Regions from separate parts of the Bacillus sp. AP8 genome, predicted to be linked through region 2. Evidence: riboswitches for the same ligand, from Rfam matches in the RefSeq annotation. Region 2 holds a riboswitch; each other region holds the start of a gene.
The links. A riboswitch is a leader RNA that binds a small molecule or an ion and turns the genes downstream of it on or off. The one in region 2 is predicted to bind S-adenosylmethionine.
Positions count from the first base shown of each region.

Region 1: another riboswitch for S-adenosylmethionine. It lies ahead of BN349_RS02375 (cyclase family protein); the one in region 2 lies ahead of BN349_RS18450 (methionine ABC transporter ATP-binding protein).
Region 3: another riboswitch for S-adenosylmethionine. It lies ahead of BN349_RS08240 (trans-sulfuration enzyme family protein); the one in region 2 lies ahead of BN349_RS18450 (methionine ABC transporter ATP-binding protein).
Region 4: another riboswitch for S-adenosylmethionine. It lies ahead of metK (methionine adenosyltransferase); the one in region 2 lies ahead of BN349_RS18450 (methionine ABC transporter ATP-binding protein).

Region 1 covers NZ_CAPG01000012.1:68,478-71,695, reverse strand. Annotated here, with positions in the region: gene BN349_RS02380 (DUF2179 domain-containing protein) at 1-91, opposite strand, end outside; gene BN349_RS02375 (cyclase family protein) at 684-1,421, opposite strand; SAM riboswitch class I at 1,545-1,646, opposite strand; partial or broken gene BN349_RS23115 (AmiS/UreI family transporter) at 1,829-2,437, opposite strand; gene BN349_RS02365 (NupC/NupG family nucleoside CNT transporter) at 2,597-3,218, opposite strand, start outside.
Region 2 covers NZ_CAPG01000076.1:78,280-81,497, reverse strand. Annotated here, with positions in the region: gene BN349_RS18455 (O-acetylhomoserine aminocarboxypropyltransferase/cysteine synthase family protein) at 62-1,384, shown strand; SAM riboswitch class I at 1,500-1,607, shown strand; gene BN349_RS18450 (methionine ABC transporter ATP-binding protein) at 1,726-2,754, shown strand; gene BN349_RS18445 (methionine ABC transporter permease) at 2,747-3,218, shown strand, end outside.
Region 3 covers NZ_CAPG01000034.1:38,436-41,653, reverse strand. Annotated here, with positions in the region: gene mscL (large-conductance mechanosensitive channel protein MscL) at 1-427, opposite strand, end outside; SAM riboswitch class I at 807-909, shown strand; gene BN349_RS08240 (trans-sulfuration enzyme family protein) at 1,306-2,463, shown strand; gene BN349_RS08235 (bifunctional homocysteine S-methyltransferase/methylenetetrahydrofolate reductase) at 2,523-3,218, shown strand, end outside.
Region 4 covers NZ_CAPG01000080.1:5,064-8,281, forward strand. Annotated here, with positions in the region: gene BN349_RS19190 (gamma carbonic anhydrase) at 1-41, shown strand, start outside; gene metK (methionine adenosyltransferase) at 201-1,403, opposite strand; SAM riboswitch class I at 1,598-1,734, opposite strand; gene pckA (phosphoenolpyruvate carboxykinase (ATP)) at 2,059-3,218, shown strand, end outside.

The sequences.
Region 1 (3,218 bases), on a different contig from region 2:
TGGTCAGATTTTTCACTAAAAATATCGTACGCAACGTAAAACAAGGTACATAAATAAGTTGTAATAAAAGAATCAAAATAATATCTTTCAAGTTCAGTACCTCCATCCATTTACAAAGATGAATTTTCAAAATAATTATCACATCTACTATAGCTCTTAAATGTTATATTCTCAAATATTACCCTAATAAAAATAATAAAAACTTTTTTAATGTAAAGCTGTTTTCAATATCACAGTGTTAAAAGAATCCATTCTGTTCACTTACTGCCGCCGAATGCCAAGCTTCCTTGCTCGTTCCCCATTTTGCGGCCTTGTCACTCTCAATTCTTCCGAATGAGTCTCATGGAACCACTCAATCAATTCTTGCTAAAAATCAGGATTAATGTATTACAAAAGCAAACTACAATACTGACATTTGTTATTTTCGATTTACCAAGCATTCCCCTACTTATAACTACTTCGTCATAAAAATATAAAAGGCATCATAAAAACTATCAATCAGCTTTTGTGATGCCTTCTAAATTTATAAATTATCATTCTATCCATATTCAATCAATTACGAATATGATAAAACTTCACTAACTCTCTTTCTATTTGACTGTTTTGATAAAGAATTCTTTCTTTTTCTCTAACGTTCATCACTATTATCATTCCTCTTTTATGGAAAGCATATGTATCCATAATTAAGGTAGGATAGCGAAAGATCTTACAGGAAAACCAGATGCTTTTTCAGGCTTTGGAACAATATTCACAATAACAGCACCTTTTGGTGGTAATTGATCCAAATTCTTTAATAATTCAATTTGATATGTATCTTGATCAAGTACATAATACTCGGCTAATAGTACTCCATTTTTTTGAAAATCAACACTTGCATCTGTATCAAATGTTTCATGTCCAATAGCTTTAATCTGTCTCTCTTCGAATAAAAACTTTAATGCTTCAACTGACCAACCAGGAGCATGATTATTCCCTTCTTCATCCTTATTATTAAAAGCTTTTTCATCTGGCCAACGCTTACTCCAATCTGTTCGTAAGGCGACAAAACTTCCGTCACTAATTCTTCCATTGACTTCTTCGAATTGAAGAATATCTTCAACCGTTAAAACATAGTCGTTATTCTCAGCTGCCTCTTTTGATTTATCAATAACAATTAAAGGTAGGATCAATTCCTTTAAATCAATTTCATCTAGGAATCTTTGCCCGCGAACAAAATGAATTGGGGCATCGATGTGTGTGCCATATTGTCCTGCAAACTTAAAACTTTGTGCCAAAAATCCATCGTCATGAGTAAATAATGTTTGAAACTGTGCAGCATCGAATGCCGAAAAATGTGGAGATTCTGGTCCGAAGGTATGCGTTAAATCGACCCATTTCTTTTCTTTTAGTAGTTGGATTGCTTGTAATACTTCATTTGACATATTAATCACCTCAAAATATTGTAATTTAACTTCATCGAGTTCATAAAAACAATCTCGATAACGTCAATATAAAAAACCTCTTCCATTGTTAAGAAGAGGTTTTGGCATCAGAGTTATCGACTCTTCTTATCTTCAAGCATAGTTGCTTCTGGAATTAGCACAGTACTTAAAAAGTCTGTTGCTGAGGATTCAAAGGGCCAGTCCCTCCTCCTCTCTTGATAAGAAAGTTACTTATTCAATATATTTCGATTTTCTTCCTTCAAAAATGATAGGATTTGATACTACTGTACAAGCGATTTTTTTAAAAGTCAATATTTTTTGATAATTCAGATTAAAATATTTTGTAATGCAACCTTAAAATAATATTCCACATTAATGTTAATCATTATTTCTTCCCATCATTTTTTCTATTTATCAAATCTGATTAATATATCTTTAATATCATTTGCCTCTTTTATAAAATAGATGATAGAAGCAAGTAAAATGATTAGCCATAGTCTTTGAATAAACTGATCTTGCCAAACACCTATTAAATATAAAATAGCAGGTAAAGTTAATGTAACCCATGATTGTACGAACGCGACTTTACTTACATATTGTTCTACTGGTTTTTTTAAAATATTTAATACGTAAAACAAGTACCAAAGAAATGCCTACATAAACCACGTTAAACTATTCACATAATCATGAAAATGATAAACTGAAATAATGGCATACATGATAGCTATAATGGAAACCCATAGCGAAAACCAACCTAAACCACTTCCATCCATTCCCTTATAAAAAGTAAAGCTCACATAAAGAAACGTCAATCCAAACAAGAACGTAGCTGCATATCCATATATCGTCCAATTACTTTGATCAGAAATAATGATTAAATAAAAGGGAATGATCACTTGTAATATTCCTACAAATAAATTAAAAATAGCTACACTTTTAGTGTCTGCTTTTCCTGAAAGCATAAAACTATTTAGAAACAACGTAGCTCCAGAGAGTAATATACCTACATAAGCCATAATCCAAGCCTTCCTTCATATGTTCCAATCTATTTATACATGAATGTTTCTCGATTTTTTACTCGTCCGAAGAGTGTTAATTTGGTCAAGAATGCCATCGATATCTTGACACATTCACTAAATTCAAATGAGTATCAATCAAAAGTTAAACAGGCTTTTTTATATAACTAACCCAACAACAATTCCTGATAATAAACTTACCAAAGTTGCACCGTATAAGAGTTTTAATCCAAAGCGAGCTACAACATTCCCTTGTTTTTCATTCAACCCTTTAACCGCCCCTGCAATAATACCAATTGAAGAAAAATTCGCGAATGAAACTAGAAAAACAGAAATAATTCCTAATGATCGATTACTAAAACTAGCTGCAATTTCACCTAAACTTATCATTGCAACAAATTCATTTGTAACAAGTTTAGTTGCCATAATACCACCAGCAGCTACTGCTTCAGACCATGGAATTCCCATTAAAAAGGCAATTGGTGCAAAGATATATCCTAGAATATCTTGGAATGATATCCCTATTGCCATATCAAAAATAGCATTAATAAAAGTCATTAAGGCGACAAAACCAATTAACATCGCTCCAACAATAACAGCCACTTTGAAGCCATCCATTATATATTCTCCTAGCATTTGAAAAAAAGACTGCTTCTCTTCCTCAATAACCAAAAGATCTTCCTCAGGATTCACTTTATATGGATTAATAACAGAAGCGATGATAAAACCTCCAAAAAGGTTCAATACAATAGCCGTAACAACATATTTGGGATCAATCATT
Region 2 (3,218 bases):
AGGAAGCTTTTATTTGTTTCTGTTAAATAGACTGAATATTACATTTATAGGAGGAAAAATCATGAGCGATAATCAAAAAAAGTATAGCTTCGAAACGTTAAGTGTCCATGGAGGTTTACAAGTAGATCCAGTAACAGGAGCTCGTTCCACTCCGATTTATCAAAGTAACGCTTATGTATTTAAGGATAGTGAACATGCAGCGAATTTATTTGGTTTGAAAGAACCAGGTTATATTTATACGCGCATTCATAATCCGACGGTAACAGTATTTGAAGAACGAGTTGCTTTACTTGAAGGTGGTATTGGAGCTCTTGCCGTTTCGAGTGGAATGGCTGCTATAACTCTAGCTATATTAAATCTAGCAGAAGCTGGAGATGAGATTGTTGCGGCTTCTCATTTATATGGCGGTACATTTAATTTATTTGCTAATACTCTACCGAAATACGGGATCAAAGTTCATTTAGTCGATGCTGAAGATCCAGAAAACATTAGAGCAGCTATTACTCCTAAAACAAAAGCAGTCTTTGCTGAAACGATAGGAAATCCAAGTTTACATGTTTTAGATATTGAAAAAGTGGCTGAAATAGCACACGAAAATGGTATTCCATTAATCATTGATAATACTTTTGCGACACCATATTTATGCAAACCAATTGAGTATGGAGCAGATATTGTTATTCATTCGGCAACTAAATGGCTTTTAGGAAATGGAACAACATTAGGTGGAATAATCATTGACGCCGGTAAGTTTGACTGGAGTACAGGTAAGTTTCCTAGCTTTACAACACCTGATCCTAGCTATAATAATCTTGTCTACAGTGATGCACTTGGAGCGGCTGCATACATTACAAAAGCTCGAGTACAATTACTTCGTGACCTAGGTCCAGCTATTAGTCCAAATAGTGCCTTTCAATTTGTTCTTGGTTTAGAAACCCTTCATGTTCGCATGAAGGAACATATTGCGAATACAAAGAAAGTCGTTGAATATTTACAAAACCATCCTGCTGTAAAATGGGTACTATATCCAGGAGATAAAGATAATAAAAATTATGCACTAGCTGAAAAATATTTACCAAAAGGTGCAGGAGCAGTCGCTGTATTTGGTATTGAAGGTGGAAGAGAAGCGGGTGCTAAATTGATTGACAGTATTCAACTGTGGAGTCACGTAGCAAATGTGGGTGACGCTAAAAGTTTAATCATTCACCCGGCAAGTACAACGCATCAACAATTAAGTGCGGAAGAGCTAAAGCTGTCTGGTGTGTCTGAAGATTTAGTTCGTTTATCGATAGGAATTGAGAATGTAGATGATTTGATTGCAGAGTTAGAAGAAGCCATTAAAGTAGCTACTGGAAAAACATCGATAAACCCTATCTCTGTTTCATAAAAATGGATGGAAATACTGTCAAATTGAGTGAAATAAGTTGACAGTAAATTTATATAGTGATAGAATCACCTTACTAAAATATTTATTCTAACAACAATTAAATATTTTTTTGAAACTCTTATCAAGAGTGGTGGAGGGATGTGCCCAATGAAGCCCGGCAACCGTCAATTAATTTGAAATGGTGCCAAATCACACAAAGTAGTTATACTTTGGTAGATGAGAGAAAGGTCAAGCTTAGATTATTATGCCTTTCTGCTCTTCTTGCAGAAAGGTTTTTGTTGTTTAGGGCAATGTATAAATAAATATTTGTCCAAATGGTTATGGACAAAGAGGTGATCAATATGATTAAAATTCAAAACGTATCAAAATTATTCTCCATTGGGTTGAAGGATAAATTGAAAGCTGTAGACTCTGTTTCAATTGATATTGAACCAGGTGAAATATTTGGAGTAATTGGCTATAGTGGAGCTGGAAAAAGTACTCTTATTCGAATGTTAAATGGTCTTGAAGTACCAACTACGGGAACAATAACAGTAGCTGAACAAGAAATTTCTGCTATAAAAGGTGCAAAACTTCGTAAAGCACGACATGAGATTGGAATGATCTTTCAGCATTTTAACCTATTGTGGTCTAGAACAGTTAGTGAAAATATTGCATTTCCATTGGAAATTGCCGGTGTTGACAAAAGTACTAGACTTAAAAGGGTAAATGAACTAATTAAGTTAGTTGGTTTAGAAGGAAGAGAAAATGCGTACCCTTCACAACTAAGCGGCGGTCAAAAACAAAGAGTAGGTATTGCAAGAGCACTTGCAAATAATCCTAAAGTATTGTTATGTGATGAGGCTACATCTGCTTTAGATCCACAAACGACGGATAGCATTTTAGATTTATTAGTGGATATCAATAAGAAATTAAATTTAACAATCGTATTAATTACTCATGAGATGCATGTTATTCAGAAGATTTGTCATCGAGTAGCGGTTATGGAAAAAGGTAAGGTTGTAGAGATTGGAGAGGTTTTGGATGTCTTTAAAAATCCACAGCAAGATATTACAAAACGTTTCGTACAACAACTAACAAATCCTGAAGATACAGCTGAGGCGATTGAAAATCTATTGCAAAAATATCAAACTGGAAATGTTGTCAAGCTTACTTTCGTTGGTGATGATGCAGAAAAACCAGTTGTTACTGAACTAATTCGTAATTTTGAATTTGATATAAATATTATTCAAGGACAAATTTCACAAACTCAAAAAGGATCTTATGGAACATTGTTTCTCCATATTGATGGTGATGCGAATCAATTAAAGCAAGCCATCGACTTTTTAAATCAACGAGGCGTTGGCGTGGAGGTGATCACGAATGCTTGAGAAATACCTTCCTAATGTAGACTGGGAAATTATGTGGATAGCAACAAAACAAACATTGTTTATGACAAGTATTTCAGTGATTGCAGTATTTGTGTTTGGTGTCATTCTAGGATTGCTATTATTTTTAACATCTAAAGGTAATCTATGGGCTAATAAAGTAGTGTATACGGTTGTAAGTGCTTATGTGAATATTTTCCGAAGCATTCCCTTCATTATATTAATTGTTTTATTAATACCTATTACGAAATTATTAATGGGTACGATGATTGGGGAAAAAGCTGCATTACCAGCTTTAATCATCGGTACTGCTCCATTTTATGCTCGCATGGTTGAAATTGCTCTTCGAGAGATTGACAAAGGAGTTATTGAAGCTGCAAAAGCAATGGGAGCAAAAACGAGCACTATTATATGGAAGGTTTTGATTCCAGAATCAATGCCAGCTATAGTGTCAGGTATAACCGTTA
Region 3 (3,218 bases), on a different contig from region 2:
CTAGAAAGCTTGTACAAGCAGGACAACGTGTTGCTTCAATAGCTATTTCTGACAAACAAGCTGGGCATTTTTTTGTAGTAGGAGCTGGTTGTTCTTTCTTTTTCGTGAATTTATTTATCTGTCTAATAACGATAAAGATACAAAAAGAAATAATTAAAAAGTTAATGACATTGTTTAAGAATAATCCATAGTTAATGGTAGCCGCTCCAGCTGATTTTGCAGCAGCGAGAGAAGGATAATCTTTACCAGATAGATTAATATATAAGTCTGTAAAGTCAACTTTTCCGATTAATAAGCCGATAGGAGGCATTAATACATCCTCTACGAAAGAAGTGATGATCTTTCCAAATGCCGTTCCGACAACAACCCCAACTGCTAAATCTAACACATTACCACGATCAATAAATTTTTTGAATTCTTGCCACATCGAGTAGTCTCCTCTTTTCCTTGAATTTTTCGCTTTCTCCAATATACCAAATATTAGGTAGGTATACTAACTAATTTGCATTTTAGTACAGGACAGTTTGCTAAAAGATTGTGGATTTTCAATAAGTTTGGTGAATAAAAGTAGTGGATAAAAAAGGTCAATTGAAGCGTAAGGTACGAGACTGTTGTATGAAGATTGACCGCCCTGTGGAAATCAAGCATCCGAGAGAGTAGCATAGCCTATTTTTCCTCCATCTTAATAGGCAACAAAGTTAGCGAAAATAGTGTATTACATAAATTATTGTTAAAATATATTGACAAATCTGAAAATACTCCTTATGATAAAAAAACAAAATATTAACAATTAACTACATATCATACTCTTATCTAGAGAGGTGGAGGGACTGGTCCTGTGAAGCCTCGGCAACCATCATATAATGAACGGTGCCAATGCCAGTAGAAATATATTCTAGTCGATGAGAGAGAAGTCAATATAAGTATATAAGGGCGCTCTTTCATAGTGGAAGAGCGCTTTTTGTTTATATTGAAAATGATTTTTATATCAAAGGCATGGTTAGACGTTACTTTTGATATGAAGTAAGGAATTTTGATGCAGCAAATGCGAGAAATGAGTATATCTACTTGGCACTAACCTTAGGATTGCAAATGATTTAGAACTTATATTAAAAAAGAACGAAAATATGCCAAATGATAAAATCAATGCAGTTAAATTGTAGATGCATTACCTGAAAATAGAGTCATCCACCAAGAACATACACCATCAAGAAGTTGATTGAAAATCATTGGTGAGATTATAAATCTCTTTAATGATCATTACATATTAAAAAAATGAATTGTTGATAAAATGGAGGATGAAATATGAATTTTATTACTAAGCTAGTTCAATCAGGAGTAAAAAGAGATCCATCGACAGGAGCCATTAGTACACCCATCTATCAATGTACTACTTTTGAACATCCTGAGCTGGGTAAAAGCACAGGATATGATTATGCTAGAACAGCTAATCCTACAAGAAGAGCACTCGAAGAAGCAATTGCCATTTTAGAAGAAGGTGACGCAGGGTTTGCTTTTTCATCTGGAATGTCGGCGATTTCAACGATTTTATTCCTATTTAAAGCTGGAGATCATATCGTCATCTCAGATGATTTATACGGAGGAACATACCGTGTTTTAGAAGAAATTTTTAAGAACTTTGGAATATCAGCTACATACGCAGATACTTCCTGTACGGAAAGTATAATTGAAGCAATAAAGCCAAACACTGCTGCATTATTTATAGAAACACCTTCTAACCCATTAATGAAGGTGACAGATTTACAAGCAGTTTGTCAAATAGCAAAAGAGCGCCACTTATTAACAATCGTAGATAACACATTTTTATCACCATATTTACAAAAGCCAATCCAGTTTGGTGCTGACATTGTTATTCATAGTGCATCGAAGTATATAGGTGGACATAATGATGTAATCGCTGGTTTAGTAGTAACCGCAACTCCTGAACTTAGTGAAAAAATGTTAAAGTTGCAAAATGGAGCAGGTGCTATTCTTGGACCTCAAGATTCTTGGCTTCTACTAAGAGGTATAAAAACATTGGCAATTCGTATGGAACAACAGCAAAAAAATGCATATCAAATTGCTAGCTGGCTCGAAGAACAAGACCTGATCACAAAAGTGTACTATCCAGGACTTCAATCTCATCCTCAGAAAGCGATTAATGAAAAGCAAAGTAATGGACATGGAGCAATGCTTTCATTCGAAGTGGAAGATATTTCGGTAGTAGCAGCCATTTTGAAAAATTTGAAAATCATTAGTTATGCAGAAAGCTTAGGTGGAGTGGAATCATTAATTACGTATCCATATACGCAAACACATGCTGATATCCCGAAAGAAATGAGAGATAAAATGGGTGTGAATGATCGCTTACTACGACTTTCTGTAGGTATTGAACATGTAGATGATTTACTTTTAGATTTAAAACAAGCTCTACAGCAAAGTCGAAAAAATAGTTTAGTTTAATGGATGACTATTTTTCAACGTAGAAACTACCAGAAAAATGATATTGAGGTGAGTACGTCATGAATTTTCGTGATGAAATACAAAAAAGAATTTTGATCGGTGAAGGTGCGATGGGTACACTTCTTTATGCTACTGGTGTAGATCAATGTTTTGAAGAATTAAACATAACGAATCCAGGCTTAATTAAAAGTGTTCATCAAGCGTACGTCATTGCCGGTTCGGAAATTATCCAATCGAATACTTATGGAGCGAATCATTATAAGTTAAAAAGATTCGGATTAGAAGATCAGGTTTCCGTAATTAATAGAGAAGGAATGAAAATAGCTAGAAGTGCGGCAAATGAGGATTGTTTTGTTTTTGGGACAATTGGCGCGACGAGAAGTCTTCGCAAATCGGACATTTCGATAGATGAAATAAAAAGAAATTTTCGAGAGCAATTATTCAGCTTATTATTAGAAAATCCAGATGGTATTATTTTGGAGACCTATTATGATTTTGAGGAAATGGAGTCCGTTCTGAAAATTGCCAGACAAGAAACGACTTTACCAATTATTGCGAATGTATCTCTACATGAAATTGGTTATTTACAAAATGGAATGCATTTGAGTGATGCGCTAGAAAGATTAGAAGAACTTGGAGCAGATGTTGTCGGTGTTAATTGTCGTCTTGGTCCATATCATACCATTCGTTCGTTTGAACAAGTACCTCTTTTTAAAAAAGCAGTACTGTCTGCATATCCGAATGCAAGCCTCCCA
Region 4 (3,218 bases), on a different contig from region 2:
TAGAAAAAGGACAATACTATAAATCTCTACAAAAAAAGTAAGGAACTTATTTAAGGAGCAACCAAAAGTAAAACAAGTCTGTTAGAAGGTTACTCTTTAGCATGGTAGGCACTAGATCTAGAAAATACGTTATTGTTCCATTTATATATACGAATGAAATACAAAAAGAGAGCATTCATAACTAAATGCTCTCTTTTTTATTATGCTTTTAGAGCTGCTGCTTTCAACTCTTCTGCTTTATCTGTACGTTCCCAAGGAAGGTCAATATCTGTACGACCAAAATGACCGTATGCTGCTGTACCTTTATATATTGGTTTACGTAGATCTAACATTTTAATAATTCCTGCAGGACGAAGGTCAAAATGATTACTTACTACATCTACTAATACATCTTCATCAACCTTACCAGTACCAAAAGTATCTACTGCAATGGAAACAGGTTTAGCAACGCCAATAGCATATGCTAATTGAACTTCTGCTTTATCTGCCAATCCAGCAGCAACGATATTTTTAGCAACATAACGCGCGGCATAAGCTGCAGATCTATCTACTTTTGTTGGATCCTTACCAGAGAATGCTCCACCACCATGACGTGCATAACCGCCATACGTATCTACAATTATTTTACGACCTGTTAATCCAGCATCACCTTGAGGACCACCAATAACAAAACGGCCAGTAGGATTAATAAAGTATTTCGTGTTCTCATCAATTAATTCTGCTGGAACTACTTGATTAATAACAAGCTCTTTCAAATCTTTTTGAATTTGTTCAAGAGTTATTTCTGGGTCATGTTGAGTAGAAATAACAATTGTATCAACTCTAACTGGCTGATTATTTTCATCATATTCAATTGTAACCTGTGTTTTACCATCTGGACGTAAGTAGCCAAGAGTTCCATTTTTACGAACTTCCGTTAAACGACGTGCTAATTTATGCGCTAATGAAATAGGTAAAGGCATAAGTTCTTTTGTTTCATTACACGCAAAACCAAACATTAATCCTTGGTCTCCTGCACCAATGGCTTCAATTTCTTCTTCTGTCATTTGTCCTTCTCTTGCTTCTAACGCTTTATCAACACCTGCAGCGATATCAGCAGATTGTTCATCTATAGAAGTTAACACTGCACAAGTTTCAGCGTCAAAACCATATTTTGCTCTAGTATAGCCAATTCCTTTAATTGTTTCTCTTACAATCTTAGGAATATCTACATAAGTAGATGTTGTTATTTCTCCAGCAACTAACACAAGTCCTGTTGTAACAGATGTTTCACAAGCTACTCGTGCATTTGCATCTTTTTTTAGTATTTCATCCAGAATGGAATCTGATATTTGGTCACAAATCTTATCTGGATGTCCTTCAGTTACTGACTCTGAAGTAAAAAGTCGACGTTTCTTAGACATCAAATTACCCTCCTCAAATTTGGTAGAGGCTTTCTCGAATAGTTATACTATTCATTTTTCCCTCTTTTGTTGACGGAATTCATTTTCCTAGACACAGGAACTTTCTTTAGGTTTTTCAGAGGATTTTTTGTCCATAAAAAAAACCTCTCCTTGATGTGAGGAAAGGGTACTTGTTTACGTACATCAGCCTTTCGCTCTTATCGTTCAAGGACCAATGCCTTGCATCAGTTGAGCACCTTTGCTACAAAAATAATCAAATATGTGATTATTTTACATATAGCAGGTTGCTGGGCTTCATCGGGTCTGTCCCTCCACCAGCTCAGGATAAGAGAATCCGTTCGTTTACACATAATAACACAACTATAATATTTGTCAACTTTTCACCCTTATAAAACCTTGGGGAATATGTAATAATAGAAAGTTTTATGAAATGTGAAAATTCTAACATACTTTCTTTGAATTTATATTTTATACTTAAATTAAGATGGAAGAAATCTAATAATACACATTCATTAATGAAAACGTGCATTTTTTGAACTGTTTGTGATTTTTCAATAAATTAGTATAGATTAATAAATCAAATGTGTTATACTATTTAATATGTTATACTATTAAGAAAAAAATTACATTAATGATAAAGGAAGGTATTTCTTATATGAATACGGTAGAGATTTCAAATGAGCTACATGAACTCTTAGAAGGAAATAATGTCTCTGTTCAGCTTTCTGTTCCACAATTAGTTGAAAAAGTATTAACTCGTAATGAAGGAGTACTTACATCTACTGGTGCTGTTAAAGCTGAGACTGGAAAATATACTGGACGTTCTCCTAAAGATAAATATATCGTTGAAGAAGCATCTACTAAAGATAAAATTGATTGGGTTAATAACCAACCAATTTCTCAAGAAGTATTTTTAAAGCTTTATAATAAAGTTATTTCTTATTTAAAAGAAAAAGAAGAAGTATTTGTTTTTAATGGTTTTGCAGGAGCTGATAAAAAATCACGTCTACCCATTCAAGTAGTAAATGAATATGCATGGCATAATCTTTTTGCACACCAATTATTCATTCGTCCTACTAAAGATGAATTAGTGGATCACGATGCGCAATTCACGGTTATTTCAGCACCGAATTTTAAAGCAGATCCTACTATTGATGGAACGAAATCAGAAACGTTCATTATTATTTCTTTTGAGTATAAAACAGTATTAATCGGTGGAACAGAATATGCTGGAGAAATGAAAAAATCTATATTCTCTATCATGAACTACCTTCTTCCTGAAAATAACATCCTTTCTATGCATTGTTCTGCTAACGTCGGAAAAGAAGGAGATGTTGCATTATTCTTTGGACTTTCTGGAACTGGTAAAACAACATTGTCTGCCGATCCAAACCGTAAATTAATTGGCGATGATGAGCATGGCTGGTCTTCAAATGGTGTATTCAATGTTGAAGGTGGATGCTATGCTAAATGTATTGATCTTTCTAGAGAAAAAGAACCACAAATATTTGATGCGATTCGCTTTGGCTCAGTATTAGAAAATGTTGTGGTTGACGAGCACACTAGAATCGCTGATTATTCAGATAAAACATTAACAGAAAACACTCGTGCTGCATATCCAATCGATGTTATGAATAATATCGTCGTACCAAGTGTTGCAGGACATCCAAATACAATTATCTTTTTAACTGCCGATGCATTTGGAGTATTACCTCCAATTAGTAAGCTATCAAAAGAACAAGCAATGTATCACTTCTTAAGTGGATATACTAGTAAACTAGCTGGTACTGAACGTGGTATCACTTCTCCAGAAGC